2 regions of the Synechococcus sp. CC9616 genome follow, and region 2 is predicted to be linked to the other one. Evidence: predicted binding sites of a transcription regulator. Region 2 holds the regulator's gene; the other holds the start of a gene.
The links. Region 2 encodes HrcA, which represses chaperone genes, less so after heat shock. Its sites were predicted from a motif close to TTAGCACTCNNNNNNNNNGAGTGCTAA; they were not measured.
Positions count from the first base shown of each region.

Region 1: groES (co-chaperone GroES) is a predicted target of HrcA. The motif match lies at 2,426-2,452, and genes of this name have one in related genera.

Region 1 is NZ_KI911558.1:1,491,167-1,495,400, reverse strand. It holds gene SYN9616_RS0108800 (30S ribosomal protein PSRP-3) at 1-234, shown strand, start outside; gene atpC (ATP synthase F1 subunit epsilon) at 385-801, opposite strand; gene atpD (F0F1 ATP synthase subunit beta) at 801-2,264, opposite strand; gene groES (co-chaperone GroES) at 2,505-2,816, shown strand; gene groL (chaperonin GroEL) at 2,990-4,234, shown strand, end outside.
Region 2 is NZ_KI911558.1:1,747,996-1,752,229, forward strand. It holds gene SYN9616_RS0110190 (DUF3352 domain-containing protein) at 1-1,288, opposite strand, end outside; gene SYN9616_RS0110195 (rhodanese-like domain-containing protein) at 1,342-1,695, shown strand; gene hrcA (heat-inducible transcriptional repressor HrcA) at 1,695-2,675, shown strand; gene trpB (tryptophan synthase subunit beta) at 2,701-3,957, opposite strand; gene SYN9616_RS0110210 (class I SAM-dependent methyltransferase) at 3,979-4,234, opposite strand, start outside.

The DNA.
Region 1 (4,234 bases), 260 kb from region 2:
GTGGGTGGTGGTCCCAGCCCCCTCACGGCTTATTTCTTCTGGCCTCGGGAAGATGCCTGGGAAACCTTGAAAACAGAATTGGAAGGCAAAAGTTGGATCACCGACAACGAGCGCGTTGAAGTGCTCAACAAAGCCACCGAAGTGATCAACTACTGGCAGGAAGAGGGCAAAGGCAAGACTCTTGATGAAGCCAAACTCAAATTCCCCGATGTCACCTTCTGTGGCACTGCCTGATTCTTGATCTGATCTGACTCATTGGTCAGCCCAATGGCCCGCCTTGGCGGGTCATTTTTTTTTGTCTTTCAGAGATGTGTGTGACCTGATTGCCCATAAAAAAACCAGAGCCATTGGCTCTGGTTCTGTCATCAATGGAGCCCAGCTGGATCAGTCGCTGGATTTGCTGGCTTGAACCCGGGCCTTGGCCAGACTTAACTGCTGTTGTGCTTTCACCTTCTCAGGTGATGCAGGTTGGCCTTCCATGCCGGTAACGGCTGTAGAAGCAGCCTGGAGTTCGCTTTCAGCGACGCTGGGATCAATCGTGCTGCCGAGTTCTGCGTTGTTTACCAGAACCGTCACTTCGTCGGCATCAACCTCAGCGAAGCCTCCAATCAGGGCGATGGAATTCCAGCCACCGTCTGCACGCACCCGAAGAACACCCACATCGATGGCGGTGAGGAGGGAAATGTGGCCGGGAAGAATGCCCAGCTGCCCAGTGGTGCTGGGCAAAATCACCTCATCAGCGCTGCCATCAAAAACGTTCTTGTCGGGGGAAAGAACGCGGAGGGTGAGGGAACCACTCATCAGTTGGCCTCTGCTGCAATCTTCTCGGCCTTGGCTTTGGCTTCATCGATGTTGCCAACCAGGTAGAAGGCCTGTTCGGGCAGATGATCCAGCTCACCGGCCAGGATCTGGGTGAAACCGGCGATGGTTTCTTCCAGCTTCACGTATTTGCCGGACATACCGGTGAAGATCTCAGCCACAAAGAAGGGCTGAGAGAGGAACTTCTCGACCTTGCGGGCGCGATCAACGGTTTGACGGTCTTCCTCAGACAGTTCGTCGAGGCCAAGGATGGCGATGATGTCCTGAAGCTCCTTGTAGCGCTGCAGGGTGGACTGGACATTGCGGGCCACCTTGTAGTGCTCGTCTCCGACCACGGCTGGCTGAAGCATTGTGCTCGTGGAGTCCAGGGGGTCCACAGCGGGGTAGATGCCCTTGGAGGCGAGAGCACGATTGAGAACCGTGGTCGCGTCTAGGTGGGCGAAGGTGGTGGCTGGAGCAGGGTCCGTCAGGTCGTCAGCAGGCACGTAGACAGCCTGAATTGATGTGATCGAACCCTCGAGGGTGGATGCAACGCGTTCCTGCAGGGTGCCGACGTCGGTACCGAGGGTGGGCTGGTATCCCACGGCGGAGGGCATACGTCCCAGCAAAGCCGAAACCTCGGAGCCCGCCTGCACAAAGCGGAAGATGTTGTCGACGAACAGCAGAACGTCCTGCTTGTTGACGTCCCTGAAGTGCTCGGCCATGGTCAGCGCCGAGAGACCCACACGCATCCGAGCGCCGGGGGGTTCGTTCATCTGGCCATAGCAGAGGGCCACCTTTGATTTGGAGAGATCCTCGGAGTTGATCACTCCGGATTCCTTGAATTCCTCATAAAGGTCGTTGCCTTCACGGGTCCGCTCGCCCACGCCGCCGAAAACAGAGACGCCACCGTGTTCTTTGGCGATGTTGTTAATCAGTTCCTGGATCAGCACGGTTTTGCCCACACCGGCACCACCAAACAGACCGACCTTGCCTCCCTGGCGATAGGGCGCCAGCAGGTCGATCACCTTGATCCCTGTTTCAAAAACCTTTGGCTTGGTTTCCAGCTCGGTCAGCTTTGGTGCTTCGCGGTGAATCGGAGCCGTCGCCGTGGCGTTGACAGGGCCCTGCTCATCAACGGGTTCTCCCAGAACGTTGAAGATGCGACCAAGGGTGGCTTCACCGACGGGCACGGAGATGGCAGCTCCGGTATCGACAGCCTCCATGCCACGCACCAGACCGTCGGTGCTGCTCATGGAAACGGCACGCACGCGATGGTCGCCGAGGAGTTGCTGCACCTCTGCTGTGAGGGCGACATCCTGGCCGCTGGCGTTTTTGCCCTCAATCCTGAGAGCGTTGTAGATCCTCGGCAGTTTCCCGGCTGGGAATTCCACGTCCAGAACCGGGCCAATCACCTGACGAACCACGCCCTTGGTGCCGGCGGATGCAGGAGCAGAAGCGACCATAAGTAAGGAAGAGTTGGGTTGAGGCGCAGCGCGCTCGTGGCCTTTAGAGCGGCGCAAACATACCACCGGCTCAGTTGTGTGGCGGTGTGAAACATCGGGACGGTCCGGTTCGGTCAACCGCACAGATGGCCGCTGGCCTTGGGGCCCCTCGCCTTCATACGTTGGCACTCGTCGGCTTTGAGTGCTAGCTCGTGTCGATGTAAGCGCTTCGGCGCCCATTCCCTGCTTCTGAAAGAACTCATGGCAGCTGTATCTCTCAGCGTCTCCACCGTGAAGCCTCTCGGTGACCGCGTTTTCGTCAAGGTCTCCGAATCTGAGGAAAAAACCGCGGGCGGCATCCTGCTTCCTGACACCGCCAAGGAAAAGCCCCAGGTGGGCGAAGTGGTTCAGATCGGCCCAGGCAAGCGTAATGACGACGGCAGTCGTCAGGCCCCTGAAGTCGGTGTTGGCGACAAAGTCCTGTACAGCAAGTACGCCGGTACCGATATCAAGCTCGGCAGCGACGAGTACGTGCTACTCACCGAAAAGGACATTCTGGCTGTCGTCAACTGATCGGTCGTCAACTGATCGTTCGTTGAAGGATCAATCGTCCAGGCATTGATTGCTCAAGATCTGTTGTCAGGACAAGCAACGTCTGAGTTGAGTCGAGTGAGTACGGCTTTGTTCAGTTGCAGACGACAGAGCACCAGGACTTCAAAACACTTTCATCACCAAGGAATTTCTCCATGGCAAAGCGCATTATTTACAACGAGAACGCCCGTCGCGCTCTCGAAAAAGGGATTGACATTCTGGCCGAGTCAGTTGCTGTCACCCTTGGGCCCAAGGGCCGCAACGTGGTGCTCGAGAAAAAATTCGGAGCCCCCCAGATCATCAACGACGGCGTCACCATCGCCAAAGAGATCGAACTCGAGGATCACATCGAGAACACCGGTGTTGCCTTGATTCGTCAGGCTGCGTCCAAGACCAACGACGCCGCCGGTGACGGCACCACCACCGCCACCGTCCTGGCTCACGCCATGGTGAAGGCCGGTCTTCGCAACGTCGCTGCTGGCGCCAACGCGATCACGCTCAAAAAGGGCATCGACAAAGCCTCCGATTTCCTGGTCAGCAAGATCAAGGAGCAGGCCAAGCCCATCGCTGACAGCAATGCCATTGCTCAGGTCGGCACCATCTCCGCCGGAAACGACGAAGAGGTGGGCACCATGATCGCCAGTGCCATGGACAAGGTCGGCAAAGAGGGTGTGATCTCCCTGGAAGAAGGCAAATCCATGGAGACCGAACTTGAGGTCACCGAGGGCATGCGCTTCGACAAGGGCTACATCTCCCCTTATTTCGCCACCGACACCGAGCGGATGGAAGCCGTCCTGGACGAGCCCTACATCCTGCTCACCGACAAGAAGATCGGCCTGGTTCAGGACCTGGTTCCTGTGCTTGAGCAGATTGCTCGCACCGGCAAGCCTCTGCTGATCATTGCTGAGGACATCGAGAAGGAAGCCCTCGCGACCTTGGTGGTGAACCGCCTGCGCGGTGTGCTGAACGTGGCCGCCGTTAAGGCCCCTGGTTTCGGCGATCGCCGTAAGGCCATGTTGGAAGACATGGCTGTTCTGACCAACGGTCAGCTGATCACTGAGGATGCCGGCCTTAAGCTGGAGAACGCCAAGCTTGAGATGCTCGGTACGGCTCGTCGGGTGACCATTAATAAGGACACCACGACGATCGTTGCTGAAGGCAACGAGGCGGCTGTAGGCGCCCGCTGCGAGCAGATCAAAAAGCAGATGGACGAGACCGACTCCACCTACGACAAGGAGAAACTGCAGGAGCGTCTGGCCAAGCTGGCCGGAGGCGTGGCTGTGGTGAAGGTGGGCGCGGCCACTGAAACCGAGATGAAGGACAAGAAGCTTCGTCTTGAGGATGCCATCAACGCCACCAAGGCGGCTGTGGAAGAGGGCATCGTCCCTGGCGGTGGAACC
Region 2 (4,234 bases):
GTCCGGCCTCCTGGGCCATTGCCACAGCCAGCTGGGCCTGCAAGCCGTCGCCATTGCCGCGCTGGCGCACCAGGCGAGTCCAAACCTGCAGCTTTTCCTCATCGCCAGCGAGCTGGGAACGGGCGAGACCATCCGCCTCGAGATCGGCTTTGACCGCGTCCAAATCAGGATGCCCGGAACGACTGGCAAGCAACCAGCCCGCCTCCTGCTGGAGCCACAGCAGAGGACCGTCATCGCGACCGATGATCGACTCCAGCGCTGATTGGTTGTTGAGCTGCGTCCTCAGCAGCGGACCAAACCATTGACTGAAGGGGTGGGACTCATCGAGGGCCAGCAAGCGCGCTGGATCCTGCAACGAGGCCAGCCACGCTGCGCGACCACCGGCATCGGAGGCGAGATCCTGTAGCGGCGCCCAGGGAGGCATCTCCCATCGATCCCGGAACCGCAGCCTGGCCTCCACCGCCAAATCCGTGCCCTGGGGCTGTAACGCCGCAACCAATCCTGTGAGATCTCGGCGCTCGGCGAGAACAGGTGGCAACTGAAGCCAGTTCTGCAGAGCTCGGGGTGACGCCGTCAGCAGCGCAACCCCATCGCCAAGAGCAGACAGCTCCTGCTGCAGCCTGGCATCGCCAAGTTGATGCTGATCCTGCAGCTGAGAAACATCTAAGGCGGTCTCCAACACGCCGCGGCCAGAAGCGAGCAGGAGCAGATCGTCATCAATCAGGGCCGTCGCCAGCGGCTGGGGCTCGCGGCCGAGAAGAGCACCACGGCCACTGATCAGGCCCATGCCCCGATAGCGACTCACCTGCAGGTCCGTACCGGCCAGGCTGCGCGTCTGCCAGAAACGCTGCAGGAAACGTCTGGCCCCATCACTGTCCCGGCTGGTGAGCGCCAGCACCCAACCGGGCGACCCACCAGAATCGCCGGGGTCAATGAGCGTGAGACTCAGTTCCGGCCCCAGCCATGCCGCCAGCTCCCGATCGAAATCAAGGCCTGCCAGAGCGAACACCCCATCCCGCCAACGGCGTGCGGCATCTCGGGATGCGCGGCGCTCCGATGGCTGTGACACCGCCTGCACGTAGGCCGGCAGACGCACGGGATCAGCCAGCCAGTGCAGCGAAAGATCCGCCTCCCTGGGGACAAAGCGCGCCGCACGCGGCAACTCCAGAGGCTGGCTGGCCAGTCGCAGGGGACTGCGCCGATCCACTCCCCAAAGCAGGGCGAGCGCAAGCAGCAGCAGCGCCAACAACACCCCTGCGATGACTGTGAGGAATGAGCGGGCCTTCATGGGCCAGCGGAGCGTTCTTCGCTCATCTTTGTCCATCGCCGCAGAATGGCGCCATGCACAGCACGGATCCACGCTCGATCTCAGCTCCTGAGCTGCATCGCTGGCTCGAGGCGGAAGGCATGCCACCCCGGCTCATCGACGTACGGGAGGACAGCGAATTAGAGGTTGCACCCTTCCCGGGAGACGTTCTGCATCTGCCTCTGAGTCGCTCCAGCGACTGGATGGATACGGTTCTGGGCGAACTGCAGACCGACCGGGCGGTGGTGGTGCTGTGCCATGCCGGAATCCGCAGCCGACATTTCGGACTGTGGCTGCTTGCACAGAATGGCGCACTGGAGGTGTGGAATCTTGAGGGTGGAATTGATGCCTGGAGTCTCCAGGTCGATCCCGCAGTTCCCCGGTACTGATGAAGCCCCTGTCTACAAGACAACAAGAGGTGCTGCAGGCCACCGTGCATCACTACGTGGACACGATCGAACCCGTGGGCAGTCGCACCCTGGTTCAGCGCTTCGGGCTGAAGGCAAGCTCAGCGACGGTTCGTTCCGCGATGGGTGCCCTGGAGCAGCGGGGACTGCTCACGCAACCTCATACATCAGCGGGGCGAGTCCCGAGCCCACTGGGCTACCGCCATTACGTGGATTGCCTGCTGCCTGAACCCGGCGTTGCCGTGCAACATCTCGAACGGGAGCTCACAGGCCTCAGCCTGCGCTGGGCAGCGCTGGATGATCTGCTTCTGCAGCTGGCGCGGCGACTCACCGATTTCACCGGCCTGATGAGTTTGATCACGCGGCCGGGAGGCACCCAGGCTCAGCTGGAAGCGATCCGACTTGTTTCCAGTGGCGATCGCCTGCTGGTGATGCTGGTTGAGGACAGCGGACGCGCGAGCCATCTCAACCTTCGTCTCCCCCATGGCGCCGAAGACGAACTCAAAGCGGTGGAGCGCTGGATCGATCAGCAACTCGCCGACGGTGGCCTGAACTGGAATTCACTGCCTCCCCACCTGCAGAGAAGTGGGGATGTGCTGCGCAGCGCCCTCGATCAATCCAGCTCGGTGACGAATACGGAGCAACCCACCGTGGTGCACGGCCTATCGCGTTTGTTGGCCGAGCCTGAATTTCAGACGGTTCAGGAGCTCAGGCCCCTGATGGAGTTGATCGATGAACGCCCGGGCGCGCTTGTTGGGGCAGGGCAGCAGGCCAGGGTCTGGATCGGCGATGAACATCCCCAAACCGCCATGCAGCCCTGCGCCGTTGTGCAGGCTCCCTACCGCTGCGGCAGCGACGGGATTGGACAGGTCGCTCTGATCGGACCGATGCGCATGGCTTACGCCACGGCCCGAGCCGCCGTGCAACGGGTGGCCAGACACCTGGAAATACTGCTCGGCTGAGAAGCAGGCAAAGACCGTTGGCCCCTCAGAGCTGGTCGCCGAGCTTGTCAGCGACGGTGTTGACGTCCTTGTCACCCCGGCCGGAACAGTTGATCACGATCTCGCTCCCATCAGGAAGGCTGGGACAGAGGGTTTCGAGCCAGGCGAATGCGTGGGCCGTCTCAAGGGCAGGGATGATTCCCTCGAGCTCACTGACCTTCCTCAGCGCATCAAGGGCTTGCTGGTCCGTCACGGCAGAGTATTCAGCGCGCCCGATCTCGCGGAGGTAACTGTGCTCGGGGCCAACACCCGGGTAATCCAGTCCGGCGCTGATGGAATGTGCTTCCTGGACCTGTCCATCACCGTCCTGGAGCAACAGGCTCATGGCGCCATGCAGAACGCCGACACGCCCCTCCGTGATGGTGGCTGCATGGCGACCGGTGTCCACCCCATCACCCGCGGCCTCAACGCCAATCAAACGAACGTCGGTGTCCTGGACGAAGGGATGGAACAGGCCCATGGCGTTGGATCCACCGCCAACGCAAGCCAGCAACACATCCGGCAAGCGTCCGAACGCCTCTTGGCACTGCTGTTTCGTTTCCTGACCAATCACCGCGTGAAAGTCACGCACCAGCATTGGGTAGGGGTGGGGACCGGCCACCGAGCCGAGGATGTAGTGGGTGCTCTCAACATTGGTGACCCAGTCGCGGATCGCCTCGCTGGTGGCGTCCTTGAGGGTTGCCGTGCCAGCGGTGACAGGCTGCACCGTCGCCCCGAGCAACCGCATCCGAAACACATTGAGGGCCTGACGGCGCATGTCCTCTGCACCCATGTAGATCACGCACTCCAGACCGAATCGAGCGCAGACGGTGGCGGTAGCGACGCCGTGCTGGCCGGCGCCGGTCTCGGCGATGATCCGCTTCTTGCCCATGCGCAGGGCCAGCAACGCCTGGCCGAGGGCGTTGTTGATCTTGTGGGCACCGGTGTGATTGAGATCCTCACGCTTCAGCCAGATGCGCGGGCCCCCATCGGCCCGGCGGAAGTGAGCTGTGAGCCGTTCCGCCTCGTACAGAGGCGTGGCTCGTCCCACATAGTTTCTGAGCAGATGGTCAAGCTCTGCTGTGAAACCAGGGTCTTTCCAGGCCTCGGCCGCTGCCTGTTCCAGCTCGGCAAGGGCGGGCATCAGGGTTTCCGGCACGTATTGCCCGCCGTAGCGCCCGAATCGGCCGTGGGCGCCTGGACGCGCTGCCGGTTGCAGACTGACTGGATCCGGGCTGGTGCCGGTCGGCAGGGTGCTGGTCACTGAGCCAAGAGCAGCGTCGGCTTAGCGTAAGCAGGCAATCACGCGATGCCGCGGGTCACAGGCGCTTACCTGCAAATGCTGAAATCCTGCGTGCTTGAGAGCCAGCGGCATGTCGAGGCGGAAATAGTCCTCGATATACGGCTCAGTGCTCTTGAGCAGGGTTGCCACCGCCGCCGGCAGTTTTTGCAGCACGGAGGAGGCGGGATCCTGATCCACCATCACCAGAGCACCTCCCGGGCGCAGCAACCGAGCCGCTTCCGCCAGCACGGCATGGGTG